DNA from 3 places in the Streptomyces sp. NPDC041796 genome. Region 1 is predicted to be linked to each of the others. Evidence: riboswitches for the same ligand, from Rfam matches in the RefSeq annotation. Region 1 holds a riboswitch; each other region holds the start of a gene.
What was found. A riboswitch is a leader RNA that binds a small molecule or an ion and turns the genes downstream of it on or off. The one in region 1 is predicted to bind cyclic di-AMP.

Region 1 (10,059 bases):
AGCCGCTCCTGCTCGGCGATCTCGGCGCGCTGGGACACCCATTGGCGCATCGGGTAGGCCAGGGCGACCACCAGCGAGCAGACGACCAGCGCGAGGAAGGCCGCGCGTCCGGTGAGCCGGGAGCGGCGGGCCTGGCGGCGGGTCTGGGAGCGGTAGACGCGGGCGGCGGTCTGCTCGCCGAGCAGTCGCAACCTGGTCGCGGTGGAGAACCGGTCCCGGGCCATGTGTTGTACCCGCCTCCCCTTGCCCGTTACGTACGTACGTCCCCGGACACGGTACGGGACCGTGGCCGGGGACGTACGTAACCCGGGCTGGGAAGGATCAGCCCTTGAAGCGCGGGAAGGCCGAGCGGCCCGCGTACACGGCGGCGTCGTCGAGGATCTCCTCGATGCGCAGCAGCTGGTTGTACTTGGCGACGCGCTCGGAGCGGGCCGGGGCGCCGGTCTTGATCTGGCCGCAGTTGGTGGCGACGGCCAGGTCGGCGATGGTGACGTCCTCGGTCTCGCCGGAGCGGTGCGACATCATGCACTTGAAGCCGTTGCGCTGGGCCATCTCGACGGCGTCGAGGGTCTCGGTCAGCGAACCGATCTGGTTGACCTTGACCAGCAGGGCGTTGGCGGCGTTCTCCTCGATGCCGCGCGCCAGGCGCTCCGGGTTGGTGACGAACAGGTCGTCGCCGACGAGCTGGACCTTGGAGCCCAGCTTCTCGGTGATGGTCTTCCAGCCGTCCCAGTCGTCCTCGAACAGCGGGTCCTCGATGGAGACCAGCGGGTACGCGTCGACGAGCTCGGCGTAGTAGTCCGTCATCTCGGCGGCCGAGCGGGACTTGCCCTCGAACTCGTAGGCGCCGTCCTTGTAGAACTCGGACGCGGCGACGTCGAGCGCCAGGGCGATGTCCTTGCCCGGGGCGTAACCGGCCTGCTTGATGGCCTCGAGGATGAGGTCGAGGGCGGCGCGGTTGGAGTCGAGGTTCGGGGCGAAGCCGCCCTCGTCGCCCAGACCCGTGGAGAGGCCCTTCTCCTTCAAGACCTTCTTCAGGGTGTGGTAGACCTCGGCGCCCCAGCGAAGGGCCTCGGAGAAGGACTCCGCGCCGATCGGAGCGATCATGAACTCCTGGATGTCCACGTTGGAGTCGGCGTGCGAGCCGCCGTTCAGGATGTTCATCATCGGAACGGGCAGCAGGTGCGCGTTCGGGCCGCCCAGGTAGCGGAAGAGCGGCAGGTCGGACGCCTCGGAGGCGGCGTGCGCGACGGCGAGGGAGACACCGAGGATGGCGTTGGCGCCGAGCGACGACTTGTCCGGGGTGGCGTCCAGGTCGAACATCGCCTGGTCGATCAGCCGCTGCTCGGTGGCGTCGTAGCCGACGAGCTCCGGGCCGATCTGTTCGATGACGGCGAGGACGGCCTTCTCGACACCCTTGCCGAGGTAGCGGTCCTTGTCACCGTCGCGGAGCTCGAGGGCCTCGAACGCTCCGGTGGAGGCACCGGACGGAACGGCAGCACGGCCGGTGCTGCCGTCGTCGAGGCCGACCTCGACCTCGACCGTGGGGTTGCCTCGGGAGTCCAGGATTTCCCGGGCTACGACGACGTCGATGGACGGCACGAGCATCTCCTTCTGGGATGTGACGCAAGATGTGACGCATGGTGGTGCAGGGTCTCTTTGGCCTTGCGGCAAGAGCCTAACCGGCCGCGGAGCCGTGACCAGCCGACGCCCGCCTCCTGGGACGAAAAAGGGCGCACGAGTCGGCATTACGGGCAAAACGACATGAAACTTACCGACGGGTAGCCAGGGTGTGCGAGGGGCCGCTCAGGAGGGCGGAACGGGAAACCCCGGCCCGGCGCGTACGGGGGAAGGACGCGCCGGACCGGGGTGGTCTCACGAGGGTCAGCTCAGGTGGAGCTGCTGGCCCGGGTAGATCAGATCGGCGTCGTCGACGATGTCCTTGTTCAGCTGGAAGAGCTTCTCCCAGCCGCCCGCGACCTTCTTCTCGGCGGCGATGGTGCTGAGGGTGTCGCCGGCCTTCACCTTGTACTCGCCGTCACCCTTCTCGACCTTCTTGCCGGTCGGGGTGGTGACGGTCTTCTTCGACTCGGCCTTGGGAGCGGCCTTGGGCGCGGTGCGCTGCTCGCTGCGCGTGGTGGGCTGCTCGGCCTTGCGCTCCGGCTGCGGCTGGGCCTGCTCGGCGCCGCCGCCGTCGTAGGAGGCGTTGGACAGGCCGACGCCGCAGTGCGGCCAGGCACCCTTGCCCTGGCCGGCGAGGACCTTCTCGGCGATCTCTATCTGCTGCGACTTGGAGGCCTGGTCGGCGGTCGGGGCGTACGCGGTGCCGCCGTAGGCGGCCCAGGTGGAGGCCGAGAACTGCAGGCCGCCGTAGTAGCCGTTGCCGGTGTTGATGGACCAGTTGCCGCCGGACTCGCACTGGGCGACCTTCTCCCACTCGGCGCCGGTGGCGGCCGAGGCGGTCGTGGCGCCCATCAGCGGGGCGGCGACGGCGGCACCGGTGATACCGGCGAACGCGACGAATCGGGCGGCCTTGGAGGGGCGACGGTGCTTGGACTTGCCGGAGAACAGCATGGGACATCTCCTCACCGACGCCTGCGAGGTGAGCTGTCGGGTTCGGGCGAGTGAGTGGCCCGGCCGCGCGGCACCGTGGTGCGCGCGGCTTCACCCCAAGCCGGTTCCATGCCATGTCTCCATGGCCGGGCCCGGCACTTACCTGGGTCCCCCGCTCCTGCCTTCGGCGCATGACGCGACGACTGTTCCCGTCGACCGGCGGCAGGATTCGGCGTTCCGGTCGAAGGGGCCCGCGGTGGCGAGCGGTCACGACCGTAGCCACAGACCTTCCCGAAGTTCAAAGACGGACATCCGGGTCAATCAGCCCTTATCCGCCCGCCATTGACGGGCGTTTACGCAGGTGAAGGGCGGATTGTGCGGTTCGGTGGGCCGTGGCCCGCCCGCCGGGCCGAAGAGATTCATGTCTCACTTACACAGAAGCGGACATACAGCCTCAGTCCTGCGGCTGATCCGTCGTCAGCTCAAGGCTCTGACCGGGGAGAATGAGGTCCGGATCGGCACCGACGGTGTCCTGGTTGGCCTCGTAGAGCGCCGACCAGCCGCCGGGGACCTTGTGCTCGTCCGCGATGACCGACAGGTTGTCGCCGGGCTGGACCGTGTACGCGCCGGGCGCGACGCTCCCCGGGTCGCGTGTCGCCCCGTCACCCCGCGAGGGGTGTCCACCGTTTTCGCGGTCGGTGGCCGAATTGCCGGTATTCGCCGGATCGGTGGGCTTGAGGGTGCTTTCGCCCTCCGGCGTGCCGGGCGTGACCGGTGCGGTGGGGTCGGCGGGGGCGGCCGGGGCCGTGGGGTCGGTCGGCTCCGTCGTCGACGCCTCCTCCTTCGCGGGCTCACCCCGGTGCTTCCCGGTCCCCGGGGCGGGGCTCTGCGGCGCGCCAGGGGTCGTCGGGGCGGGCTCGGTGGGCAGGAGGGACCCGGCCGGGTCGGACGGCTCCGACGGCTCGGGCGTGCCCGTGTCCTCGAGCGTCTCGGTCGGGTCCGCCGCCTCGGGCGTGGCCGGGGCCGTGCCCGTGGGGTCGGCGTCGGGGGAGGTGGTGGCGCCGCCCAGGCCCGCGATGGGGGCGCAGGTCTCCCACGCCTTGACGCCCGTCGCGGCGTAGACCTTCTCGGCGACGGCTATCTGCTCGGTGCGGCTGGCGAGGTCGGGGCGTGCGGCGTGGGCGAGGCCCCCGTACGACTCCCAGGTCTCCTGCGACATCTGCAGGCCGCCGTAGAAGCCGTTACCGAGGTCCGCGCTCCACATGCCGCCGGACTCGCATTCGGCCACCCGGTCCCATGTGGTGGCGTCGGCCGCCGACGCGGAACCCGCGCCGAGCAGCGGGAGCGCGATGGCGGATCCGGTCACCCCTGCCGCGACGACGATGGCGGGGGCTTGACGGGGTCGTCGGTGCCGGCCGTTCCCGGAGCGCATGCGGTGCTGCCTTTCGCGTGACTGCTGAGGTGACGGTGAACGTAGCGGCATTCGAACGCTAGTCACAAGTCGATGCAGCGGAGATTACGCGAAGATCACAGAAATGACGGAGCGTCAGTTATTGGGGGGCGCATACGGGGTGAACTCGACCGGGAGCGTACGCAGTCCCCGCATAATGAGCCCGCCACGCCACCGCAAATCGGCCGGATCCACCGCAAGCCGAAGGTCGGGCAACCGGGTCAGCAGCGTCGCCAGCGCGGTCTGCCCCTCCAGCCGGGCGAGCGGCGCGCCGAGGCAGTAGTGGATGCCGTGCCCGTACCCCAGGTGCTGGTTGTCCCGCCGCGCCAGGTCGAGCGTGTCCGGCTCGTCGAACCGCTCGGGGTCCCTGTCGGCCGCGGCGAGCACGACGAGCACGGGGTCGCCGGCCGCGATCCGCTCGCCGCCGATGGTGAGCGGCTCGGTCGCGAACCGCCACGTCGCCAGCTCCACCGGCCCGTCGTAGCGCAGCAGTTCCTCGACCCCGGTCTCCAGCAGCCCCTGCTCACCGGCGGCCAGGGAGGCCTGGAGGCGTTCACGCTGGCCGGGGTTGCGCAGCAGCGCGTAGACGCCGTTGCCGATGAGGTTGACCGTCGTCTCGAAGCCCGCGAAGAGGAGGATGAACGCCATCGCGGCGGCCTCGTTCTCGGTGAGGTGCTCGCCGTGGTCGGAGGCCTTGATGAGCCCCGAGATCAGGTCGTCCCCCGGCGTCTCGCGCTTGCGGTGGATCAGCTCCAAGAGATAGCCGCGCATCTTCTTCACCGACCGCGCGACCCCACCGCGCGGCCCGCCGCCGTGCCGGATCATCATCCCGGCCCAGTCGCGGAAGTCGTCCTGGTCCTCCCGGGGCACCCCCAGCATGTCGCAAATGGCGTAAATGGGGAGCGGGAAGGCGAACTCATGGATGAGGTCGGCGCTCCCCTTTGTAACGAAGTTGTCGATGAGCCGGTCCGTGAGCTCCTGCACACGCGGAGCGAACTCGGCCACGCGGCGGGGCGTGAACGCCTTCGACACCAGCCGGCGCAGCCGGGTGTGGTCCGGCGGGTCGATGTTGAGCAGATGCGTCATCAGCTCGGCCTTGCGCTCGCCCGGAATGCCGGTCTTGCCCTTGGCGTGCGCGGGCTCGTCGTGGTGCGCGGGGTTCTTGCTCAGCCGCTGGTCGGCCAGCGCCTGTCGCGCGTCCCCGTACCGCGTCACCAGCCACGCCTCGACCCCGCTGGGGAGCCTCGTCCGGTGCACGGGCGCGTGCTCCCGCAGCCAGGCGTAGGCGGGGTACGGATCGGTCGCGAACTCCCAGGTGAAGAGCTCGGGCGCCCCGTCCTCAGAAGTGGCCGGTACGCCGGACCGCGGGGCGCGGGCGCGCGGGGCGTCGGAGGGCGTGGGGCTGTCCGGACCGCCCTGGCCGGCCGGCTGCCCCTCCGGGGCCTCGCCCCGCGAGGCGTCCGGGGCGGCCGGGTGGCGCGGGGCGGCCGGGGTGCCCGACGGGGCGGTTTCGGAGGCGTCCGGGGCGGCTTCGGGGGTGTCCGGCGTGCTCGGGTGGGCGTTCTTGTCGTGCGGGGCGTTCACTCCTCGACGGTATCCGGCGCCGCGGGGGCCTCCGCCGCCCGGATCGCGTCGCGGTAGGCGCGACCGGCCGCGCGCAGGGCCGCCTCGGGGTCGACGCCCGCGGCCTCCGCGCGTACGGCGAGGGCCAGCAGCTCGTAGCCGATGCCGTCACCGGACGGCGGGGCGACGTCCAGACCGGCGTTGCGGACGCGGCTCGCGAGCTTCGCCACCAGGGCGAGGCCCGGCTGGCCGAGCGGGACGCCGTCCGTCACCGACGCGCGCCGCTTCTCGATCGCCTTGGTCCGCAGCCAGTGCTCCTTGACCTCCTCCGGCGTCTCGGCGCGCTCGTCGCCGAAGACGTGGGGGTGGCGGTGGATCAGCTTGTCGACGATCGTGCCGGCCACGTCGTCGATCGAGAACGGCTCCTCCTCGTGCTCCTCGGCGATCCGCGCGTGGAACACCACCTGGAGCAGGACGTCCCCGAGCTCCTCGCGCAGCTCGTCACGGTCGCCGTCCTCGATGGCCTCGACGAGCTCGTACGCCTCCTCGATGCCGTACTTGGCCAGGCCCTCGTGCGTCTGCCGCGACGACCAGGGGCATTCGCGGCGGATGCGGTCCATCACCTCGACCAGGTCCAGCAGCCGGGCGCCGGGCAGGTCGTACGAGCCGGGCAGCAGCTCCAGGTCGGGCATGGCGACCCGGCCTGAGCCCGCCATCCGGGCCAGCCCGTCCGTCAGGGCGCGGTCGCCCTCGCCGGTCGCCACGACCACCACCGCGCGGCCCCCGGCACAGAAGTCGACCAGCTCCTGCGCGGTGGGCGCGGCGATGTCCACGGCGACGCCCGCCTCGCGCAGGTACGGAAGCTGCGGGTGCGCTTCGTCGGCGCACAGGACCCGGTCGGCGTCGTGCAGTGTCCGCCACGCGGGCCAGGACAGCAGCCCGGGCGCGACGCGGTGGCTGGCGGTGAGCAGAACGATGCGGCCAGGGGTGTCGGGGGTGTCGGCGTTCACCCCTCGAACCTACATCTGCCGCTGTTCGCTCAGCCGGCGGATCCAGGGTGCGGTGTACTCACCGAGCTGGATCTTGTCGTTGTCCCAGGTGCCGTACCGCGGGTTCACCTCGATGTCGAGGGCCTTGGACGCGGCCGCGAAGACCTCGGTGAGCTTCTGCTGCCCCTCCGGGGTGTTCCCGGCGCCCAGCTTCGCGGCGATCTTGTTCATGAGGACGTTGCGCCGCACCACGCTGTCGATCTCGTCCGGCGCGATGCCCTGCTGCTGCAGCAGCATCGCGGCGAGCTGCTCCTCGCCGCCGCTCTGGCCCGCGGCGGCCCGCCGGGTCTCCTGGACCTCCTTGCGGCTGGCGGTGATCCCGTGATCGGTGGCGACCTTCTCCACCACCCGGTCGAAGATCATGCCGTTCAGCTTCTCGCGGTTCAGGTCGCCGGTGGCCTCGATCAGCTGCTTCGCCTGCGGAGACGTCTCCTGGGCGCTGCGTACGTCCCTGACCTGCGCCTGGAGGGCGGCGACCTCGATCCGGTCGCCGTCGACGACGGCCGCCGCGCCCGGGTGGGCGTCGCTTCCGCAGCCGGCCAGGAGCGGGGCCGCGGCGAGGAGCGCGGCGGAGACGGAGAGCGCGGTGCGACGGCGGCGATGCAGGCGGTGCAAAGGAGCCTCCCGGCGTGGGTCGTGCGTCAGTGTGAACGACCTTGCGGTGATCGATGGTAGGCAGTGAATGTGGCTCAGGCCACTACTTCGAGGCCACTGCTTCGGTCAACGAGTCACGGGTCCGGGGGGTCTCGGGCCTCAGCATGATCGTCCGAGAGACGACGAACGTGATCGGGATGGCCGCCGCGGCGGCGAGCAGCGGGGCCCAGCGGCTGGAGAAGCCCGCCACGTCGACCAGGAGCCACACGCCGCTGGTGGTGATCACGAAGTTGGCGGCGTTGGTCAGCGGGAACAGCAGGAACTTCCGCCACGTGGGGCGGGTCCGGTAGGTGAAGCGGCAGTTCAGGAAGAAGGACCCGGTCATGGAGAGCAGGAAGGCGACGACGTGGGCGGCCACATAGGGCAGGCCGAGCGCCAGGAACGACAGGTAGAAGCCGTAGTAGGTGGTGGTGTTCACCACGCCGACCAGGGCGAACCTGACGATCTGGCCGCGGACGGTCATCGGCGTACGAGCTCCCCACGGGGTCGGTGGTCCGGTACGGGCGTGTTGGTCGCCTTCACCAGGAAGTGCGGGCGGCGTTTCACCTCGTAATAGATACGGCCCACATACTCCCCGACGAGGCCCAGCATCACCATCTGCACCCCGGCGAGTGCCGTGACCGTCACCAGCAGGGTGACATAACCGGGGGTGTCGACACCGTTCACCAGGGCGTCACCGACGATCCAGGCGGTATACGCGGCGGCGAGGGACACCAGCAGCAGGCCGAGATAGAGCGCGGCCCGCAGTGGTTTGTCGTTGAAGGAGATCAAACCGTCCAGGCCGTAGTTGAGCAGCTTGCCGAAGGTCCATTTCGAGCGGCCCTGCTCACGCCGGGCATTTTCGTACTCGAAGGTGGTGGTGCGGAATCCCACCCAGGCGAAGATGCCTTTGGAGAAGCGGTTGTACTCGGTGAGTTCCAGTATCGCGTCGACGGTCCGGCGCGACAGCAGCCTGAAGTCGCCGACACCGTCGACGAGCTCGACGTCGACGAGGCGGTTGATCAGCCGGTAGTAGACGCGGGCGGCGACGGTACGGGTCACCCGGTCGCCCCTGCGGGTGCGCCGCGCCACCACCTGGTCGAAGCCCTCGCCGTGCAGCCGCAGCATGCGGCGTATCAGCTCCGGCGGGTGCTGGAGGTCGGCGTCCATGATGACGACGGCGTCCCCGCCCGCGTGCTGCAGGCCGGCCAGCATCGCCGCCTCCTTGCCGAAATTGCGGCTGAAGGAGACATAGCGCGTACGGGAATCGGAAGCCGCGATCCCTTCGATGAGGGGGAGCGTACGGTCATGGCTTCCGTCGTCCACATAGACCAGCTCGAATTCCACGGTGAATTCCACCGCAAGGGATTCGAGTTCCGTGGTCACATGGTCGTGGAAGCGGCCGATGATCTCCTCTTCGTTGAAGCACGGCACGACTATCGAGATCAGCACGGAAGAACGACAACGGATGCGCGTGTCGGTGGCGGTCGCTCCACATGGCGGGCAGACGACCATCGCGTGAACTGGTCCGGGGGGCTGGTGATTTCCCGGAAGGGCGCTGGCATATTCGGCCGCACCATGGAGAGAAACGTGCCCCGCGCCGCGGCCCTGGCCGGGCTCCTCACCGCCCTCGCCGTCTGCGCCGGTGACGCGGTCGCCCGGACCTTCCCCTTCGGGCCACGTACGCGGGCCGTCAATGACTTGGGCAACCAGTTCGTGCCGTTCCACGCCCACCTGTGGGACCTGCTGCACGGGCGGGCGGACGGCGGGCTGTGGCTCAACTGGTCCTCCGGCTGGGGCACCAGCTTCCTCCCGGACCTCGGCACCTATCTGACCAGCCCGTTCGCCCTCCTCGTCGGGGTCTTCCCACGCGACGACATCGACCTCGCGGTGTACGTGATCACCGTTCTCAAGATGGCCGTCGCGGCCGCCGCCATGAGCCTGCTGCTGCTCGCGCAGCGCGGGGGGCCGTGGTGGGGCGCGGCGGTGCTGGGCGCCTCGTACGCGCTGTGCGGCTGGTCCGTCGTCGAGGCGTCGTACAACCCGATGTGGCTGGACGGCCTGATCGCCTTCCCGCTGCTGTGCCTGGTCGGCGAGTGGATACGGACGGGGCGGCACCCGGTGCTGGGGCCGCTGGTCGTCGCGTCGGCGTGGGTGGCCAACTTCTACACCGCCTACATGGCGACGATCGGCGCGGCGCTGGTGCTGCTGGCCCGCGGGGTCCCCGGCCGGCGGCTCCTGGGCCGGGCGGCGTGGACCCTGCTCCTGGGGATCGGGATCGCCGCGCCGGTCCTGGTACCCGTCCTCCTCGGGTCACGGCACGCCCACCCGGGCTGGACGCGGGAGTTCACGCCCGCCGGGTGGGAGGACGTGGCCGCGCGGGTGCTGCCGGCGACGTACGGCTTCTTCACCCCGGCCCTCTTCCTGGGCACGGGCGCGCTGCTGCTGGCGGCGGCGCTGCCCTTCCACCGGCGGGTGCCGGCGCGCGTGCGGTGGACATGGACGGGGCTCGTGGTGGGGGTGGTGCTGTCGATGCAGTGGGAGCCGACACATCTGATGTGGCATGTGTTCGCCACGCCCAATGGCAGCCCGTACCGGCAGACGTTCGTCCTCGCGGGGGTCGTGGTTCTCGCCGCGTGGACGGGCGTGTCCCACGGCTGGCCGGGGTGGCGGGCGCTCACCGGCGGCACGGTGGTCCTCGGCGCGGTCGCCGGGGCCGCCGCCTTCGGGGACCTGGCGTCCGGGTGGTCGTACGCGCTGTTCGCGGCGGGCCTCGCGGCCGGGGTCGGCGGCGTGGCGCTGGTCCGCCTG
Region 2 (10,059 bases), on a different contig from region 1:
GTCGCGCCGGGCGTGAAGATCTCCGCCACGCCCTTCTCCTTCAGCGGCGCGATGTCCGCGTCCGGGATGATCCCGCCGCCGAACACCTTGATGTCCTCCGCCTCGCGCTCCTTCAACAGCTCGAGCACCTTGGCGAACAACGTGTTGTGGGCGCCCGACAGGATCGACAGACCGATCGCGTCCGCGTCCTCCTGGATCGCCGTGTCGACGATCTGTTCCGGCGTCTGGTGCAGGCCGGTGTAGATGACCTCCATACCGGCATCACGCAGCGCCCGCGCGATCACCTTCGCGCCGCGATCGTGGCCGTCGAGACCCGGCTTGGCCACCACCACGCGGATCGGACCGGTCACACCCATCACTGCCTCCACATGCGTCCCCCGTACCTATATGCCGGGGAGGTGAACGAACGTTATCGACAGCATCCCGCAACCGGCCGTTTCGCGGTGGATACCGAGGGGGAAATCACACGTGGGACATGTTCGCTACGCGTCGTACCCGCACCGGGCGGGCCCAGAGGCCACAGGAGAGCCGGGACGATCGCGACGGGAGCCGCCACGAGGTCGTCGTATCACCGTGCCGCCAGCCGCACGGCGCGGGGATACGGCCGCACGGCCACCACCCTCCGGGACGGCACCCCAGTTCGGAGGTCGGCCGTGAAGGTCCTGTTGCCCTGGAAAGTGCTGCCCTTCTTCCCGTTACGGCTGTCCGCCGCGCTGATCAAGGCCACCGCCCTGGAGCTGGCGATCCTCGCCGGCCACCTGGTCCTCTACCCCACCGGCATCGCGCCGGAACGCCGACCGCTCCCGGTCGCAGGCGGTCCGCATCCGCCGACCGTGCTGCTGCACGGCTTCGTGGACAACCGTTCCGTCTTCGTGCTGCTGCGCCGGTCCCTCGTCCGGCACGGCCGCCGCCACGTGGAGTCGCTCAACTACTCCCTGCTCACGTGTGACGTCCGGGCCGCCGCCGAGCTCCTCGGCCGCCACATCGAGGAGATCTGTGACCGCACGGGACACCGCGAGGTCGACATCGTCGGCCACAGTCTCGGCGGACTGATCGCCCGCTATTACGTCCAGCGACTCGGCGGCGACCACCGGGTACGCACCCTGGTCACGCTGGGTACGCCGCACTCCGGCACGACCGTCGCGCCGCTCGCGGGCGCGCACCCGCTGGTGCGGCAGATGCGTCCGGGCTCGTCCGTCGTGCGGGAGTTGAGCGAGCCCGCGCCTCACTGCCGTACGCGCTTCGTCAGCTTCTGGAGCGATCTGGACCAGTGGATGGTGCCCGTGGAGACGGCACGGATAGATCATCCGGACCTGGTCGCGCAGAACGTACGCGTCACCGGGATCGGCCATCTCGCCCTGCCCGTCCACCCGGCGGTCGCGGCGGGCATCCGCCAGGTCCTCGAGTCCGACGAGGCGGCCGACGGAACATCTGATTCCGCGTCCGTGGCCTGACGCACCCCGACCAAACTTCGAACACTTCTCGAACGTAGGGCCAAGCCTCTGCCCACACTCCGCCGAAAGGCGGCCGAATGCCCGTTTCCCCCGGGGCCAAAACCCACGGAAGATTGTCGCTTGCGCGTACCGCCGGGTACAGTCGCGCCCACTGCTTTCCCCTCTGGGTCCCCGTCGCCGGGGCCTCCCCAGATCTGGTCCTGCTGCCGAGGCGAGAGAGAAGTTGGTGAACGACCAGCACCCCCACGCCGGGTACGTCGGAGACGACGCGTATTCCACGGGCAGCTTCGAGACCGGCAGCCTGGACACCGGCAGCTTCGCCACCGATCCACTCTTCGGTGCCCTTCCCGGCACATACGAGAACACCTACGAAAGCAGCGGCAGTTACCACGTCGGCTACACCGCCGACCACAGCGGCCAGTACGACAGCACCCAGTGGGCCGCCGCCACCCAGCAGTGGGCCACCACGGACACCACCGGCTACGTCGAGTACTCGGCCCACACCGGCCAGTGGGACGCGAGCGCCTGGAGCGAGGCGAGCGCGTACGACACCACCGGCCAGTGGAACGGCACCCCGGGGGCGACCACGGCCGCCACCTCCTTCGAGACCGGCGCCTACGACGCCACCGCCTGGAACTACGCCGCCGCGCCGACCGAGACGTTCACCGTCCCCGAGCAGTACGACTACGCGGCCGCGGACCAGCTCCCCGCGCCGGAACCCCTCGCGGAGTCCCCGTCGGCGCACGAGTCCGCCGCCGAGGCGGAACCGGAGTACGAGCTCGGCCCCGACGACGAACCCTCGGCCGAGCCCGATTCCGGGGCGGAGCCCGAGGACCTGCACGAGAGCCTCACCGAAACCGCACTCGCACCCGTCGCCGCCCCCCGGCCCAGCCGCCGTTCCGGCGGAGGCGGTGGCGGCAGCCGCGGCCGCCGCCGGACCCCTGCCAAACGTTCCGCGCTCCTCACCGTCGCCATGCCCTCCGCCTGTGTGATGGGCGTCGCCGGTATCGCCGCCGCGTCCGTCAGCGGCCTCACGGGCAGCGCCACCGGCGAGACCAAGAGCGACGAGAAGACGGTGACCGCCGCCGACCCGGCCTCGGTCCAGCCGGTCGTCGCCAACAGCGAGCTGGACACCCAGCTTGCCGCGCTCAGCGCCGACGCCCGCGACTTCGGTGACCGCGCGAGCCGCACCCAGGAGCGCATCGACCTCAAGGCGCGCCAGGAGGCGGAGCGCAAGAAGCGCGAGGAGGAGGCGGCCCGCCGCGAGGCGCTGCGCCCCAAGTTCGCCCTCCCCGTCGGCCTGCACCAGCTCAGCGCCCAGTACGGGCAGGCGGGCGTCAACTGGATGTCCCTGCACACCGGTATCGACTTCCCCGTCCAGTACGGGACCCCCGTCATGGCCGCGACCGACGGCACCGTGCGCACCCAGTGGAACAGCGCCTACGGGAACATGGCGATCGTGACCGCCAAGGACGGCACCGAGACCTGGTACTGCCACCTCAGCAGCACCAAGATCCGGTCCGGCGAGGTCAAGGCCGGCGAGGTCATCGCCTACTCGGGCAACTCCGGCAACTCCACCGGACCGCACCTGCACTTCGAGGTACGGCCCGGCGGCGGCGCCGCGATCGACCCGCTGCCGTGGCTGCGCAGCCACGGCCTCGACCCGACCTCCTGACCGCTACGGCTTTCCGAGCGGCCTACAGCTTCTCGACCGGCGCGTACCGCAGCAGCAGCCGCTTCGGCTTCTCGTCCCCGAAGTCGATCGTCGCCTGCGCGTCCCCGCCCGCTCCCGTCACCGCCATGACGGTCCCGAGCCCGAACTGGTCGTGCGTCACCCGGTCCCCGACCGCCAGGGAGATCACCGGCTTGTCCGTCGTACGCCGGGTGGCGAAGCCGGAGGGGCCGCCGGCCCGCGACCTCGACGACAGTGACGACGACAGCGACGACGCGATGCCGGACGTCGGCCCGGCGGGCTTGGCCATCGCACCCGTGCGCTTCCACTCCAGGTGCTGTCCGGGGATCTCCTCCAGGAACCGCGAGGGCGGGTTGTACGAGGGCTGCCCCCACGCGCTGCGCATCGACGACCGCGTCAGATAGAGCCGCTCGCGGGCACGCGTGATGCCCACGTACGCCAGCCGCCGCTCCTCCTCCAGCTCCTTGGTCTGGCCGAGGGCACGCATGTGCGGGAAGACACCGTCCTCCATGCCGGTCAGGAACACCACCGGGAACTCCAGGCCCTTGGCGGTGTGCAGGGTCATCAGCGTGATGACACCGGACCCCTCCTCGTCCTCGTCCGGGATCTGGTCGGAGTCGGCGACGAGCGCGACCTGCTCCAGGAACTCGGCCAGGGTGCCGGGCTCCTCGCCGCGCTCCTGCTCGAACTCGAGGGCGACGGCGGCGAGCTCCTGGAGGTTCTCGATGCGGGTCTCGTCCTGCGGGTCGGTGGAGGCCTGGAGCTCGGCGAGGTATCCCGTGCGCTCCAGGACGGCCTCCAGCACCACCGCCGGGCCGGCGCCCGAGTCCACGATGGTGCGGAGCTCCTCCATGAGCGTGTTGAACCGCTTCACGGCGTTCGCCGACCGGGCGGCCATGCCGTACGCCTCGTCGACGCGGCGCAGCGCCTGCGGGAAGGTGATCTTCTCGCGCAGCGCCAGTGCGTCGATCATCGCCTCGGCGCGCTCGCCGATGCCGCGCTTGGGGACGTTGAGGATGCGGCGCAGCGGGACGTTGTCCTCGGGGTTGGCCAGGACGCGCAGGTAGGCCAGCACGTCCCGGACTTCCTTGCGTTCGTAGAAGCGGACGCCGCCGACGACCTTGTACGGCAGGCCGACGCGGATGAAGATCTCCTCGAAGACACGGGACTGGGCGTTCGTCCGATAGAAGACGGCGACGTCGCCGGCCCTGGCGTCGCCCGCGTCCGTCAGCCGGTCGATCTCGTCGGCGACGAACTGCGCCTCGTCGTGCTCGGTGTCCGCGACGTACCCGATGATCCGGGCGCCCTCGCCTGCGTTGGTCCACAGGTTCTTGGGGCGGCGGCTCTCATTGCGCTCGATGACCGCGTTGGCGGCGGAGAGGATGGTCTGCGTGGAGCGGTAGTTCTGCTCCAGCAGGATCGTGGTCGCGTCCGGGTAGTCCTCCTCGAACTGGAGGATGTTGCGGATGGTGGCGCCGCGGAAGGCGTAGATCGACTGGTCGGCGTCGCCCACGACGCACAGCTCGGCCGGGTCCAGGTCCTCGTAACCGGTGCCCACCAGTTCGCGTACGAGCGTGTACTGGGCGTGGTTGGTGTCCTGGTACTCGTCGACGAGCACGTGGCGGAAGCGGCGGCGGTAGTGCTCGGCGACGTCCGGGAACGCCTGGAGCAGGTGGACCGTCGTCATGATGATGTCGTCGAAGTCCAGGGCGTTGGCCTCGCGCAGCCGTGCCTGGTACATCCGGTACGCCTCGGCGAGCGTCTTCTCGAACCCGTCGGCGGCCTGGTCGGCGAAGGCCTCCTCGTCGATCAGCTCGTTCTTCAGGTTCGAGATCTTGGCGCTGAACGACTTCGGCGGGAAGCGCTTGGGGTCGAGGTCGAGATCGCGGCAGACCAGCGCCATCAGCCGCTTGGAGTCGGCGGCGTCGTAGATGGAGAAGGACGACGTGAAGCCGAGCTTCTTGGACTCGCGGCGCAGGATGCGGACGCACGCGCTGTGGAAGGTCATGACCCACATGGCGTTGGCGCGCGGGCCGACGAGCTGCTCGACGCGCTCCTTCATCTCACCGGCGGCCTTGTTGGTGAAGGTGATCGCCAGTATCTGCCCGGGGTGGACGTGCCGGGTGCCCAGCAGGTGGGCGATGCGGTGGGTCAGCACCCGGGTCTTGCCGGAGCCGGCGCCGGCGACAATGAGCAGCGGCGAGCCGGTGTGCACGACGGCGGCGCGCTGCTGCTCGTTCAGCCCCTCCAGCAGCGCGGCGGGGTCCACGACGGGACGCGGGGCACCGTCGCGGTAGTGGGTGTCCCGGGCCGGGGGCACGTCGAAGCGGTCCCCGAAGAGGTCGTGCGGGACCTCCTCCGCGGCCGGGCCGTGCCCGGGGCCCTCGGAGTCCTCGGGCGGCGGGGGCTCCTCGGAGGGGTGGTTCCGGAGGTCCGCCAGGAAGCTGTCGTCAAAGAGGCTGCTCATCGCCTATCGAGTCTAGGCCGCCCCACTGACAGCCGTGGACGAACCGGGAACAGGCCCGATTCGTCACGCTCCGTACCGCGTCGACGACATCACGCCAAGGTCACGAATACGTATCGGGCATATCGAACATCAACCTTCACAGCACCACCACAGGTTGGCTAGCGTGCTCGCCCAAGCGGTCCGTTCTCTCTTCGGCGAACCACGCCAGTCGGATCGCCCACGCCGAATCCGTGCTGCCGCCACGGCAGTTCGGAACCGGGGACCCACCACGTACGACCGAGGTGAATCGGCCCGCAGCCGCTCGGGCACGGCCGTAGGGCACCTTCCGTTCCGCCCGAACCTGACAGCTGACCCGGTAGGCGGTCCACGGAAGGAGATGCCGACCTTGGCGTCGCATCGCAAGCCGCGCACATCGCGCACCTTGCAGACCCTGCATGCCCACCACCCCGCCGTCGGGGTCACGACGGCCGCCGCCCTGGCCTCGGTCACGTTCCTGTCGTCACAGAGCGCGACCGCGGCGTCCGGTGGCCCGGGTGACCAGGACCGGGGGCCGACGGTCGAGGAGGTTCAGAGAAAGGTCGACGACCTCTACCGGCAGGCGGGCACGGCGACGCAGCAGTACGGCAAGGCCAGGGAAGCCACGGACGAGCAGCGGCGCGAGGCCGGCGGGACACTCGCCGGCGCCGCCCGGCGTACGGAAGCGCCGGAGCAGTCCCGCCGCCCCCTCGGTAGCCACGCGGCCACGCGGTACGGGTCGGGCGGGTCGGCTCCGACCACGTCGCTGGTCTTCCCGGACGGCCCGCAGGCGGTCGTGGACCAGGCTCCGCCGGTGGACCGGCTCATGGACCACCGGCACGAGACGCTCACCGGCCATCGGCACGAGGCGCTCACCGACCACCGGCACGAGACGCTCACCGACCACCGGGCGCAGCGGGGCGAGGCCGAGGTCACGGAGCAGCGGGTGGAGGCCGGGGCCGCCCGGCAGCAGGCGGAGGCGACACGGAAGCAGGAGTCGCTCACCGCCTCCCAGGCCTCCCTCCGCACCGCCAAGCAGACCGTGCAGCGCAAGCTCGGCGAGGCTCGGTCGCTGCTGGCGCGGCTGACGGCGGAGGAGCGGGGGCGCCAGGAGGACGCCCGCCGCAAGGCCGAGGAGCAGCGGCAGCAAGAACAACAGGATCACCTGCATCAGCACCAGCTCCAGCAGCCGGACGACGACAGTGGCTACACCGCCAAGGCCCGCGAGGTGCTCGCCTTCGCCGAGGCGCAGATCGGCAAGCCGTACGTGTGGGGCGCGACCGGCCCGAGCTCGTACGACTGTTCCGGGCTCACCCAGGCCGCGTGGCGGGCGGCGGGGGTCGACCTCCCCCGTGCGGCCCGGGACCAGGTGCTGGCGGGCACCCGGGTCGCGACGGAGGACCTGCGCCCCGGCGACCTGGTGTTCTTCTACGACGACATCAGGCACGTCGGCATCTACAAGGGCGACGGGAAGATGATCCACGCGCTGGGTCCCGGGGCGAACGTGCGCGAGGAGTCCATCCACTGCATGCCCGTCCACAGTGGCGTGCGCCCGGCCTGACGACCGCACAGGGGGATCACATGGGGGGAACCGTGACCGACCGCCGGCTCACCGTCCTGTTCGCACCGGAGAGCGCGTACGGGCCGACGAACAACTGCGTCGGGATCGCGGACGTGCTGCGGCGCCGCGGCCACCGGGTGGTGTTCGCCGCGGAGGCGTCCTGGAGGGTGAGGCTGAGCGCGCTCGGCTTCGAGGAGGACCTCGTCCGTCTCGCTCCTCCCCCGGACGGGGAGGAGGACGCGGGCCGGTTCTGGAAGGACTTCGTGCGGGACACCGCTCCGGAGTTCCGCAAGCCGACCTTCGAGCAGCTCGGCACCTGGATCAGACCGGTCCGGACGGAGCTGGTCTCGGGCGCCCGCCACTGCGAGCCGCAGCTGAAGGCGGTCGTCGAGCGGGTGCGCCCGGACGTGATCGTCGAGGACAACGTGGTGGCGTTCCCCGCCCTGCTGACCGCCGGAGTGCCGTTCGTACGCATCGTCTCCTGCAACCCGCTGGAGATCAGGAGTCCGGGCGTCCCGCCGGCCTTCTCCGGCTACCCGGCGGGCGACGATTCCGGCTGGGCGGCCTTCCGGGCCGAGTACGACCGTACGCACCGGGAGCTGTGGGCCGACTTCAGCACCTGGGTGGCCGAGCAGGGGGCGCCGCCCCTGCCCGAGCTGGAGTTCATCCACGAGGCCGGGACGAATCTGTACGTGTATCCCGAGGCGGCCGACTACGCGCGCGTGCTGCCGCCGCACTGGCACCGGCTGGACTCGTGCGTACGGGAGACGGACGAGGACTTCGTCCTGCCGCCGGAGCTCGCGCCCTCCGGGGCGGACGGCGAGCCGCCGTTGATCTACTTCTCGCTCGGCTCCCTGGGATCCGCGGACGTGGAACTGATGCGCCGCGTGATCGGGGTCCTGGCGCGGACGCCGTACCGCTACATCGTCTCCAAGGGGCCGCTGCACGCCGAGATCGAGCTGGCGCCGAACATGTGGGGCGCGGAATTCCTGCCCCAGACGTCGGTCCTTCCCCTGGTCGACCTGGTGATCACGCACGGCGGCAACAACACGACGACGGAGGCGCTGCACTTCGGGAAGCCGATGATCGTGCTGCCGCTGTTCTGGGACCAGTACGACAACGCGCAGCGCATGCAGGAGCTGGGCTTCGGCGTCCGGCTGGACACCTACCGGTTCACGGACGAGGAACTGACCGGGGCCCTGGAGCGGCTGCTCGGCGACACGTCCCTGCGCGAGCGGCTGGCGGCGACGGGTGCGGTGATCCGCGAACGGGACGGGCTGCGGCGGGCGGCCGAGCTCATCGAGGAGGCGGCCGCCCGGGGCGCCTGACGGGCGATCAGGTCCAGAGCGTGGCGATGAAGATGTTCACCATGGTCAGGCCGCCGACGGCCCCGAAAACCGCCTTGTCGACCCGCTCCTCGTCCCGCTTGACGTAGACCAGGCCGAGGATGACGACCAGGATGGCCAGCTTCACACCGATCTTGACGTTGTTCACGGTCTGGTCGTCGGCCTGGTTGAGCCCGACCAGGACCACGCCCGTGAGCAGCATGGTCAGGGCGCCGTGCAGCATCGCGGGGCCGAAACGCGCCGCACCCTCCCCCATCGCCTTCATCTGCGTCATGAAGCCGCCCAGCAGAGCGGCGATACCGATGATGTGCAGCGCGACGAAGACATTGATGAGTACGTCCATGGGGCGGAGCCTAGCCCGGGCGTTACCACCGGTCTCCGGCCAGGGTCACCTCATTCGTCGCATCGGTCGCAGGTGATATGGAATGCGGGATTCCGAGCAGGTGGGCTCTTGCGGAATACGCTCCTGAACCCTCACCTGCGGCCAATTGCGGTCATACCGCCTCTCGACCGTGACCCCCAGGTTTAGCGTCCTCCCCCAGGCCCCGTCCCCGCCGAAGGGAAGTGACCGCCGCCGTGGCAACGCACCGGAAACCGAAGCAGCAGCCGTTGAGCGGCCGCGCGGCCGTCACCCTGGCACTCGCCGGGGCGGCCACCGCCACCGCCTTCGAAGGCTCCGGGTACGCCGAACCCCACCTCACGCCCGGCCAGGTGAAGGCCAAGGCCGACCTGCTGTACCAGGAGGCGGAGGAGGCCACCCAGAAGTACAACGGGGCCAAGGAGGAGGTGGAGCGGGCCGAGGCGGCCCTGGGCGCCCTGCGCGACGAGGCCGCCCGCCGGACCGCCCGCCTCAACGCCGCCCGCAACGCGCTCGGCTCCGTGGCGACGGCCCAGTACCGGGGCGGCGGCGGCCTCGACCCGGCCGCCCAGCTTGCGCTCTCCAGCGACCCCGACGCGTACCTCCGGGGCGCCGCCCTCGCGGACCGGGTGGGCGACCGCCAGGCCACGGCCGTCACCGCCGCCCGGAGCCAGGTCACGGAGCTCGCCCGGCTGCGCGCCGAGGCGGCCGGCCGGCTGCGCGACCTGACGGCCCGGCAGGCCGAGCTGGCCCGGCACAAGGCGACCGTCCGGAGCCGGCTCACCGCCGCCGAGAATCTCCTCGCCCGGCTCACCGCCGCCCAGCGCGCCGCGTACGACGGCACGTCCGTCCCCGCCTCGCACGGCGCGCCCCGCGGCCCCGCCCCCGCTCCCAACCCACGCGCGGCGCAGGCTGTCTCGTACGCGTACGGAGCCTTGGGCAAGCCGTACGTGTGGGGCGCCACCGGGCCGTCGGCCTTCGACTGCTCGGGCCTCACCCAGGCCGCCTGGCGCTCCGCCGGAGTGTCGCTGCCCCGCACGACGTACAGCCAGATCGACACCGGCCGGCGCGTGTCCCGCTCCGCGCTGGCCCCCGGCGACCTGGTGTTCTTCTACGCGGGCGTCAGCCATGTGGGCCTCTACATCGGCGACGGCAAGATGATCCA
Region 3 (10,059 bases), on a different contig from region 1:
GATGTCGAGCAGCGCCACGAGCAGGCCCTCGACCAGGTGCAGCCGGTCCCGCTTCTTGGTGCGCCGGAACTCGCTGCGGCGCCGGACCACCTCGAAGCGGTGGTCCAGGTAGACCTCCAGCAGCTCCTTCAGGCCCAGCGTCAGCGGCTGCCCGTCGACCAGCGCCACGTTGTTGATGCCGAAGGACTCCTCCATCGGCGTCAGCTTGTAGAGCTGCTCCAGCACGGCCTCGGGGATGAAGCCGTTCTTGACCTCGATGACCAGCCGCAGGCCGTGCTCGCGATCGGTCAGGTCCTTGACGTCCGCGATGCCCTGGAGCTTCTTGGCCGCGACCAGGTCCTTGATCTTGGCGATCACCTTCTCCGGGCCGACCGCGAAGGGGAGTTCCGTGACGACCAGGCCCTTGCGGCGCGCCGTCACGTTCTCCACGGTCACCGTCGCGCGGATCTTGAAGGAGCCGCGGCCGGTCTCGTACGCGTCCTTGATGCCGGTCAGGCCCACGATCCGGCCGCCCGTCGGCAGGTCCGGACCCGGCACGTACCGCATCAGGGTCTCCAGGTCGGCGCCCGGGTGCCTGATCAGGTGGCGGGCGGCGGCGATGACCTCGCCCAGATTGTGCGGGGGCATGTTGGTGGCCATACCGACCGCGATCCCGGACGCGCCGTTGACCAGCAGGTTCGGGAAGGCGGCGGGCAGCGCCACCGGCTCGCGCTCCTGCCCGTCGTAGTTCGGGTTGAAGTCGACGGTGTCCTCGTCGATCGACTCCGTCATCAGGGACGTCGCGTCGGCCATCCGGCACTCGGTGTACCGCATGGCGGCCGGCGGGTCGTCGTTGCCGAGGGAGCCGAAGTTCCCGTGGCCGTCCACCAGAGGCAGCCGCATCGAGAACGGCTGCGCCATGCGCACCAGGGCGTCGTAGATCGACGCGTCACCGTGCGGGTGGAGCTTGCCCATCACCTCGCCGACGACCCGGGCACACTTCACGAAGCCGCGCTCGGGCCGAAGCCCCATCTCGTTCATCTGGTACACGATGCGGCGGTGCACCGGCTTCATGCCGTCGCGGGCGTCCGGCAGGGCCCGGGAGTAGATCACCGAGTACGCGTACTCGAGGAAGGAGCCCTGCATTTCGTCGACGACGTCGATGTCGAGGATCTTCTCCTCGAAGTCGTCTGGCTGCGTGGTCTTCGTGCTGCGGCGGGCCATCGCGGCTGCGGCTCCTTCACCAACAAGGTTGATCTGACGCCGACCATTGTGGACCGTCCCACTGACAACGCCGACCGCGACCCGGAAGAGGGACGGATCGGGGATCCGGGAACTTCGCCAGGTGTCAGTCCGCTTGCATACAGTGGCAGGACTTCCACAGCGGTCCGCGGCAGGTCGCAGCAGCCGCATACAGTGGCAGGACTTCCGCAGCGGCCCGCAGCTGGACTTTTCCACATAGCGATCGAAGGGACGTACATGCCCATGGGTCACACGGCCACAGCCCAGGCCGGCTCCGGCGGCCTGACAGCGACCGAGCACCGGCTGGCCAACGGCCTGCGCGTGGTGCTCTCCGAGGACCACCTGACCCCGGTCGCCGCGGTCTGCCTCTGGTACGACGTCGGCTCGCGCCACGAGGTCAAGGGCCGCACCGGCCTCGCCCACCTCTTCGAGCACCTGATGTTCCAGGGCTCGAAGCAGGTCCAGGGCAATGGCCACTTCGAGCTGGTGCAGGGCGCCGGCGGTTCCCTGAACGGCACGACGAGCTTCGAGCGCACCAATTACTTCGAGACCATGCCCACCCACCAGCTGGAGCTGGCGCTGTGGCTGGAAGCCGACCGGATGGGCTCCCTGCTCGCCGCGCTCGACGACGAGTCGATGGAGAACCAGCGGGACGTCGTCAAGAACGAGCGCCGCCAGCGGTACGACAACGTTCCCTATGGCACGGCCTTCGAGAAGCTGACCGCCCTCGCCTACCCGGAGGGCCACCCCTACCACCACACGCCGATCGGCTCCATGGCCGACCTGGACGCCGCCACCCTCGAGGACGCGCGGAACTTCTTCCGTACGTACTACGCGCCGAACAACGCGGTGCTGTCGGTCGTCGGCGACATCGACCCCGAGCAGACCCTGGCGTGGATCGAGAAGTACTTCGGCTCCATCCCGGCCCACGACGGCAAGCAGGCGCCCAAGGACGGGACGCTCCCCGAGATCATCGGCGAGCAGCTGCGCGAGGTCCTCGAGGAGGAGGTCCCGGCGCGCGCCCTGATGGCCGCCTACCGGCTCCCGCACGACGGCACCCGCGAGTGCGACGCCGCCGACATCGCCCTCACCGTCCTCGGCGGCGGCGAGTCGTCGAGGCTGCACAACCGCCTGGTCCGCCGCGACCGTACGGCCGTGGCGGCCGGCTTCGGCCTGCTGCGTCTGGCCGGGGCGCCCTCACTCGGCTGGCTGGACGTCAAGACGTCCGGGGGCGTCGAGGTGCCCGACATCGAGGCCGCGGTCGACGACGAGCTGGCCCGGTTCGCCGCCGAGGGCCCCACGCCCGAGGAGATGGAGCGCGCCCAGGCCCAGCTGGAGCGCGAGTGGCTCGACCGGCTCGGCACGGTCGCGGGCCGCGCCGACGAACTGTGCCGGTTCGCCGTCCTGTTCGGCGACCCGCAGCTCGCCCTGACCGCCGTCCAGCGCGTCCTGGACGTCACCGCCGAGGAGGTGCAGGCGGTCGCCAAGGCCCGCCTCCGCCCCGACAACCGGGCGGTGCTGGTCTACGAACCCATCAGCACCGACCACAGCGACCAGGCAGAAGAGGGGGCCGACCAGTGAGCGACGCCGCTGTGTCCCTGACGTCCATGGAGTTCCACCCGCAGCCCCGGCCCGGCACCGCCAAGCCGTGGGCCTTCCCGGCCCCCGACCGCGGCACGCTCGACAACGGCCTGACCGTCCTGCGCTGCCACCGCCCCGGCCAGCAGGTCGTGGCCGTCGAGATCTTCCTCGTCGCCCCGCTGGAGGCCGAGCCCGAGGGCCTCGACGGCGTCGCCACGATCATGGCGCGAGCCCTGTCCGAGGGCACCGACAAGCACTCGGCCGAGGAGTTCGCCGCCGAGCTGGAGCGCTGCGGCGCCACCCTCGACGCGCACGCCGACCACCCCGGCGTACGCGTCTCCCTCGAGGTCCCCGTCTCCCGGCTCGGCAAGGCCCTCGGACTGGTCGCCGAAGCGCTGAGGGCGCCCGCCTTCGCCGACAGCGAGATCGAGCGTCTCGTCCGCAACCGGCTCGACGAGATCCCGCACGAGATCGCCAACCCCGCCCGCCGCGCCGCCATGCAGCTCTCCAAGGAGCTGTTCCCGGCCACCTCCCGTATGTCGCGGCCCCGGCAGGGCTCCGAGGAGACCGTCGCCCGGATCGACGCGGCGGCCGTACGCGCCTTCTACGAGGCCCACGTCCGCCCCGCCACCGCCACCGCGGTCGTCGTCGGCGACCTCACCGGCGTCGACCTCGACGCGGTGCTCTCCGACACCCTCGGCGCCTGGACCGGCGACATGGCCGAGCCCCGCCCGGTGCCGCCCGTGACGGCGGACGACACGGGCCGTGTCGTCATCGTCGACCGCCCCGGCGCCGTGCAGACCCAGCTACTCATCGGCCGGATCGGCCCCGACCGGCACGACCGGGTCTGGCCGGCCCAGGTGCTCGGCACCTACTGCCTGGGCGGCACGCTCACCTCCCGCCTGGACAAGGTCCTGCGCGAGGAGAAGGGCTACACCTACGGCGTACGGGCCTTCGGCCAGGTCCTGCGTTCCGGCCCCCAGGGCGGCGCCGCCATGCTCGCCATCAGCGGCTCGGTCGACACGCCGAACACCGGCCCGGCGCTCGACGACCTGTGGAAGGTGCTGAACACCCTCGCCGCCGCGGGCCTGACCGACGCCGAGCGCGAGACGGCCGTGCAGAACCTGGTGGGTGTGGCCCCGCTCAAGTACGAGACGGCCGCCTCCGTCGCGGGCACTCTTGCCGACCAGGTCGAGCAGCACCTGCCCGACGACTTCCAGGCCCAGCTCTACGCCCGTCTCGCGGAGACCGGCACCGTGGAGGCCACCGCGGCGGTCGTCAGCGCCTTCCCGGTGGACCGTCTCGTCACGGTCCTCGTCGGCGACGCGGCTCAGATCAAGGAGCCCGTCGAGGCGCTCGGAATCGGTGAAGTGACCGTTGTCACCGGCTGATTGACACCGGACCCTCCACGACGGTCCCCGGACCCCCGGTATCACCCGATGCCGGGGGCCCAGTCATATGTCCGATTTGTTGCGGAGGTTCGGTGTCTGCCCTGTGGCGTGCGCTACAAAAAACCGTGTCTGTTTGGTGATTGAAAGATCGGCCGCTTAGCGTCTGATGCGCTGTCCGACCGGTACCCGCCGCACCCGCGGCACCGGGCAGCGATCGCCGAGTCCCCATCAGGCGCGAGCCTGGGGAGCCGGGGACCCATGAAGTCCCTGGGGTGAATCGGACGCCTTCGCACCCGTGCGGAGGGGCCCGTAGGAGACCTTCCTGCTCCGAACCCGTCAGCTAACCCGGTAGGCGAGAAGGAAGGAAAGGACCAGCCACTTCATGGCGTTCACCCGTGCCACCGGGAAGCACCGTGCCCCGAGCCGCCTGAGCCGTAAGAGCGCACACGTCGCCGGAGTCGCGGCCCTCGCCACCACCGGCGTCATCGGAACCCTCGCTTCCCCGGCGCTGGCCGCCGCCCCGGACGCCGCGCCCGGTTCGTTCGAGGACACCGGCCTCAACCAGGCGGTCATCACCGACACCCTCGCGGAGCAGGTCGACGCCCAGGCCGAGGCCCAGGAGCTGGAGGCCCAGGAGGCCGCGGCCAAGGCGGCCGCCCAGGCGAAGGCCGAGGCGGAGGCCAAGCTCAAGGCCGAAGCCCGGGTGAAGGCGGCCCGTGAGGCCAAGGAGCGCGCCGACCGCGAGGCCGAGCGCAAGCGGCTGAACGCCTTCCAGCTGCCGGTCGCGGGCACGTACGTCAGCACCGGCTACCAGACCGGTGGTGCCATGTGGTCGTCCGGCAGCCACACCGGCATCGACTTCCACGCCGCCTCGGGCTCCAGCGTGGTCTCCGTGGGCGCGGGCACCGTCGTCGAAGCCGGCTGGGGCGGCGCGTACGGCAACAACATCGTGATCCGGATGAACGACGGCACGTACACCCAGTACGGCCACCTGTCGTCGATCAACGTCTCGGTCGGCCAGACCGTGATGCCGGGGCAGCAGATAGGTCTCTCGGGCTCGACCGGCAACTCGTCCGGCCCGCACCTCCACTTCGAGGCTCGTACGGGCGCCGACTACGGCTCGGACATCGACCCCGTCGCGTACCTCCGCTCGCACGGCGTCAACGTCTGACCGCCTTCCGTCTGTTCGGCGAAGGCCCCGGTTCGGGATGCGAACCGGGGCCTTCGCCTTGCCGTGTCCTCGGGCGGCGCCTTCCCGGCACGGACTTCCTGGCCAAAAAGAACTCCATGGATTACGGGTGGCTATCGGAAATTCCGTCCCGCTGCAATAGAGTCACTCAACAGGCGTCGATCGGCTGAGTTTCGCGCGGATTAAGTGGGGGTTCTGGTATGCGCATTCCAGCGCACTCGGTATGCACGGCGATCCGCGACGACATCGTCACCGGCGTGTTCGAGCGCGGCAGCCGGCTCACCGAGGAGCACCTGGCCCGCCGCTACGGCGTCTCGCGCGTTCCGGTCCGTGAGGCACTGCGCACCCTCGAGTCCGAGGGCTTCGTCACCACTCGCCGCCACGTCGGCGCGTGCGTCGCCGAGCCCACCGAGCAGGAAGCGGCCGACCTGCTGGAGATGCGTACGCTGCTGGAGCCGCTGGGTGCCGCGCGCGCCGCCCAGCGCCGCACCGAGGCACATCTGAAGGTGCTGCGCGGCCTGGTCCGGCTGGGCCAGGAGCGGGCCCGTCGCGGCCAGGGGGACGACCTCCGCTCGCTGGGCGGCTGGTTCCACGAGACGCTCGCCCAGGCGGCCGGCAGCGCGGCGCTGACCGCGCTGCTCACCCAGCTACGGCACAAGATCGCCTGGATGTACGCCGTCGACCAGCCCGCCCGGCCGACGGAGGTGTGGGCCGAGTACGGGGTGATCGTGGACGCCGTGGCCCGCGGCGACGCCGAACGCGCCCGCGCGCTCACCGCCCTCCACGTCGAGCGCACCCTGCCCGCGCACCGGCTGCGCCGCGCCGAGCGGGCGGAACGCCCGGAGGGATCGCGGCGGTCGGAGCGTTCGGGCGGACGTGTGGTGAGGACTTCGCAACATCGCGTAAACACCGCGAGCGCCCGCAATTAACAGCGGTACCGTATACAAAGAGGGGGAAATTCTTGCCCCTATTCACCCCTGCCTGAAAAGGGGGTGCGCCGCCTTTTTCCCAGGGGTGGTCGGCCCGGTGAATTTCCGCGCCGGCCGCACGGGCCCGGCGGTCGGCACCCGGGGGAGGGGCGAAGCGCGGCAAACAGAACGGAGCCGTACCACCCGATTCCGGGAATACGGCTCCGCCTGGTGTCGCGTGGGGTGACCGGCAGGTCAGACCGTCTCGGGGAGCTCCTCGAGACCCTCGGCGACCAGCTTCGCCAGACGGTCCAGGGCGGCGTCCGCGCCCTCCGCGTCCGAAGCGAGCACGATCTCCTCGCCGCCCTGCGCGCCGAGGCCCAGCACCGCGAGCATCGACGCGGCGTTGACCGGGTTGCCATCGGCCTTGGCGATCGTCACGGGGACGCCGGCGGCCGTGGCGGCACGGACGAAGATGGAGGCGGGGCGGGCGTGCAGGCCCTCGGCCCAGCCGACGTTGACGCGGCGCTCAGCCATGGTGTTGCCCTTCGAGTCTCGGCGGTTGTCTAGACCAGTGGTCCAATCCAGTCTCTCATGTTCCACAGGGTGCTCGATCCGGCCCTCGCGGGGCCGCCGCGGGCCGGCCCGGCCCACTCGCCCCGCGTTGTCCACAGGCACCTCCGCGGCCGGGCGCCCGCACCGTACCCTGGGGCCCATGCGGACCCCGTCGGATCAGCCGGAACACGTGTACCCCGACCACTGGGAGGCCGACGTGGTGCTGCGGGACGGCGGCACCGCACGGATCAGGCCGATCACCACGGATGACGCCGAGCGCCTGGTCAGCTTCTACGAGCAGGTCTCGGACGAGTCGAAGTACTACCGGTTCTTCGCACCCTACCCCCGGCTCTCCGCCAAGGACGTGCACCGCTTCACCCACCACGACTACGTGGACCGGGTGGGTCTGGCGGCCACCGTCGGCGGCGAGTTCATCGCCACCGTCCGCTACGACCGGATCAATGAACAGGGTCTGCCCGCGAGCGCCCCGGCCGACGAGGCCGAGGTCGCCTTCCTCGTCCAGGACGCCCACCAGGGGCGGGGCGTCGCGTCCGCGCTGCTCGAACACATCGCGGCGGTCGCCCGCGAGCGGGGCATCCGGCGGTTCGCGGCCGAGGTCCTGCCCGCCAACAACAAGATGATCAAGGTCTTCACGGACGCCGGGTACACCCAGAAGCGCAGCTTCGAGGACGGCGCCGTACGTCTCCACCTCGACCTGGAGCCCACCGACCGGTCGCTCGCCGTGCAGCGCGCCCGCGAACAGCGCGCCGAGGCCCGGTCCGTGCAGCGGCTCCTCGCCCCCGGCTCCGTCGCCGTCATCGGGGCCGGCCGCGCCCCCGGCGGAGTGGGCCGCACGGTTCTGCGCAACCTGCTGGACGCCGGGTACACGGGCCGCACGTACGCCGTGAACCGGGCCCTGCCCGAGACGACGACCACGCTGGACGGTGTGCCCGCCTTCCGCTCCGTCGCCGACATCGGGGAGCCCGTCGACCTCGCCGTCGTCGCCGTACCGGCCGAGCGGGTCCCCGAGGCCGTCGCCGACTGCGGTGAACACGGCGTCCAGGGACTGGTCGTCCTGACCGCCGGTTACGCCGAGCAGGGCGCCGAGGGCAGGGCGCGCCAGCGTGAACTGGTGCGCCAGGCACGGTCGTACGGCATGCGCATCATCGGCCCCAACGCGTTCGGCATCATCAACACCGCGTCCGACGTGCGGCTCAACGCCTCGCTCGCACCGCACCCGCCCGCGCGGGGGCGGATCGGGCTGTTCACCCAGTCCGGCGCCATCGGTATCGCCCTGCTGTCCGGGCTGCACCGGCGCGGGGCCGGCCTGTCGTCCTTCATCTCGGCGGGGAACCGCGCGGACGTGTCGGGCAACGACATCCTCCAGCACTGGTACGACGACCCCGACACCGACGTCGTCCTCCTCTACCTCGAATCGATCGGCAACCCCCGCAAGTTCACGCGCCTCGCCCGGCGCACGGCGGCGGTGAAACCGGTCGTCGTCGTCAAGGGCGGCCGGCACAGCGGCAGTGCGCCCCCCGGCCACGCCGTACCTGTCACGCGCATCCCCCACACCACCGTCTCGGCCCTGCTGCGGCAGGCGGGCGTGATCCGCGTCGACACGGTCACCGAACTGGTCGACGCCGGTCTGCTGCTCGCCGGGCAGCCGCTCCCGGCGGGCCCGCGCGTGACCATCCTCGGCAATTCGGAGTCGCTCGGGCTGCTGACGTACGACGCCTGCCTGACGGAGGGGCTGCGGCCCCGGCGGCCCCGCGACCTGACGACGGCGGCCACGCCGCAGGACTTCCGTACGGCCCTCACCGAGGCCCTCCGGGACGACATGTGCGACGCGGTCGTGGTCACCGCGATCCCCTGGGTCGGCGAGAACGGGGTCACCGAGTCCGGTGACGGCGAGGTCCTGGCCGAGGCGCTACGGGCCGCCTCGGCGGAAGCACCGGCGAAGCCGGTCCTGGTGGTCCACGTGGAAATGGGCGCCCTCGCCGACGCCCTGGCGGCCGCCACCAGCACGGCGCCCACGGCCCGGCCCGGCCCGACGCCGACCCCCACCCCCCTCCCGCCGGCCCCGCCGGCCCCGCAAGCCCCGCCCGCCCCGGCCACACCGGCGAGCCCGCCCGCCCCCGCCGCCCCAGCGACCCCACCCCCGGGCCCCGCGCCCCGCACCTCCGGCGACCGGAGCTACCGCATCCCCGCGTACCCCGCCGCCGAGCGGGCCGTGCGGGCGTTGGCCGAGGCCGTGAGGTACGGGCAGTGGCGGCGCCAGGCCGCCGACCCCGGACGCGTCCCCGAGTACGAGGGCATCGACGAGGCCGGAGCCGCCGCGCAGATCGAGAGGGCGCTGGCCGGGGACGTGGACGAGCGGGGCGTCACCCTCCCCCCCGACGCGGCCCGCGAGCTGCTCGGGCGCTACGGGATCGCCGTACTCCCCACGCTGCCCGCCCCCACCCCCGACGAGGCCGTCCAGGCCGCCGCCGGCCTCGGCTACCCCGTCGCGCTCAAGACCACCGCCCCGCACCTCCGCCACCGCCCCGACCTCGGCGGCGTACGCCTCGACCTGGCCACCGAGGAGCAGCTGCGCACCGCCTACGCCGAGCTGACCGAGACCCTCGGCACGCCCGGTGAACTGCAGCCGGTCGTCCAGGCCATGGTCCCGCGCGGTGTCGACACGGTCGTACGCGCGGCCATCGACCCGGCCGTCGGCGCCGTGCTGTCCTTCGGGCTCGCGGGCGCCCCCTCCGAGCTGCTCGGCGACACGGCGCACCGCCTGGTCCCCGCCACCGGCCGGGACGTCGCCGAGCAGATCCGCTCCATCCGCACCGCCCCGCTGCTGTTCGGCTGGCGCGGCTCCGCACCCGTCGACACCCCCGCCCTGGAAGAGCTGCTGCTCCGGGTGTCACGGCTGGTCGACGACCACCCGGAGATCGTCGCCGTCGGGCTGGAACCGGTGGTCGTCGCCCCCCGCGGCCTCTCCGTCCTCGGCGCGACCGTCCGGCTCGCCCCGCCCCCCGCCCGCACGGACATCGGCCCCCGCCGGCTCCCCAGCTACTGACACCCCCCACCCACCGGCCGCCGAGCCACCGACCTCCACCACCGACCCGGCTCCCGAGCGTCCCGCGCAGTCACCGCGCCACCGTAGGATGGAGTCCATGGCGAAGACCGGTACGACCACCCAGGGGCTGCGCGCGGCGATCGAGCG

Region 2: it holds a riboswitch for cyclic di-AMP, as region 1 does, so the genes downstream of both, ACZ6C1_RS30960 (C40 family peptidase) here and ACZ6C1_RS21295 (transglycosylase family protein) in region 1, are expected to answer to the same signal.
Region 3: it holds a riboswitch for cyclic di-AMP, as region 1 does, so the genes downstream of both, ACZ6C1_RS10200 (M23 family metallopeptidase) here and ACZ6C1_RS21295 (transglycosylase family protein) in region 1, are expected to answer to the same signal.

Annotation. Positions count from the first base shown of each region.
Region 1 is NZ_JBVJAH010000010.1:64,363-74,421, forward strand. It holds gene ACZ6C1_RS21285 (FtsB family cell division protein) at 1-224, opposite strand, end outside; gene eno (phosphopyruvate hydratase) at 322-1,602, opposite strand; gene ACZ6C1_RS21295 (transglycosylase family protein) at 1,885-2,574, opposite strand; cyclic di-AMP (ydaO/yuaA leader) riboswitch at 2,578-2,753, opposite strand; gene ACZ6C1_RS21300 (transglycosylase family protein) at 3,008-3,919, opposite strand; gene ACZ6C1_RS21305 (cytochrome P450 family protein) at 4,100-5,587, opposite strand; gene ACZ6C1_RS21310 (nucleoside triphosphate pyrophosphohydrolase) at 5,584-6,576, opposite strand; gene ACZ6C1_RS21315 (SurA N-terminal domain-containing protein) at 6,586-7,221, opposite strand; gene ACZ6C1_RS21320 (GtrA family protein) at 7,313-7,732, opposite strand; gene ACZ6C1_RS21325 (glycosyltransferase family 2 protein) at 7,729-8,700, opposite strand; gene ACZ6C1_RS21330 (YfhO family protein) at 8,827-10,059, shown strand, end outside.
Region 2 is NZ_JBVJAH010000020.1:13,369-23,427, forward strand. It holds gene ACZ6C1_RS30940 (cobalamin B12-binding domain-containing protein) at 1-356, opposite strand, end outside; gene ACZ6C1_RS30945 (alpha/beta hydrolase) at 654-1,454, shown strand; gene ACZ6C1_RS30950 (M23 family metallopeptidase) at 1,681-3,129, shown strand; gene pcrA (DNA helicase PcrA) at 3,152-5,614, opposite strand; cyclic di-AMP (ydaO/yuaA leader) riboswitch at 5,825-5,992, shown strand; gene ACZ6C1_RS30960 (C40 family peptidase) at 5,991-7,190, shown strand; gene ACZ6C1_RS30965 (glycosyltransferase) at 7,211-8,518, shown strand; gene ACZ6C1_RS30970 (hypothetical protein) at 8,526-8,879, opposite strand; gene ACZ6C1_RS30975 (C40 family peptidase) at 9,113-10,059, shown strand, end outside.
Region 3 is NZ_JBVJAH010000004.1:361,691-371,749, reverse strand. It holds gene ACZ6C1_RS10215 (DNA gyrase/topoisomerase IV subunit A) at 1-1,203, opposite strand, end outside; gene ACZ6C1_RS10210 (M16 family metallopeptidase) at 1,459-2,802, shown strand; gene ACZ6C1_RS10205 (M16 family metallopeptidase) at 2,799-4,193, shown strand; cyclic di-AMP (ydaO/yuaA leader) riboswitch at 4,399-4,562, shown strand; gene ACZ6C1_RS10200 (M23 family metallopeptidase) at 4,576-5,364, shown strand; gene ACZ6C1_RS10195 (GntR family transcriptional regulator) at 5,583-6,311, shown strand; gene ACZ6C1_RS10190 (HPr family phosphocarrier protein) at 6,546-6,827, opposite strand; gene ACZ6C1_RS10185 (bifunctional acetate--CoA ligase family protein/GNAT family N-acetyltransferase) at 7,006-9,912, shown strand; gene ACZ6C1_RS10180 (DUF5998 family protein) at 10,010-10,059, shown strand, end outside.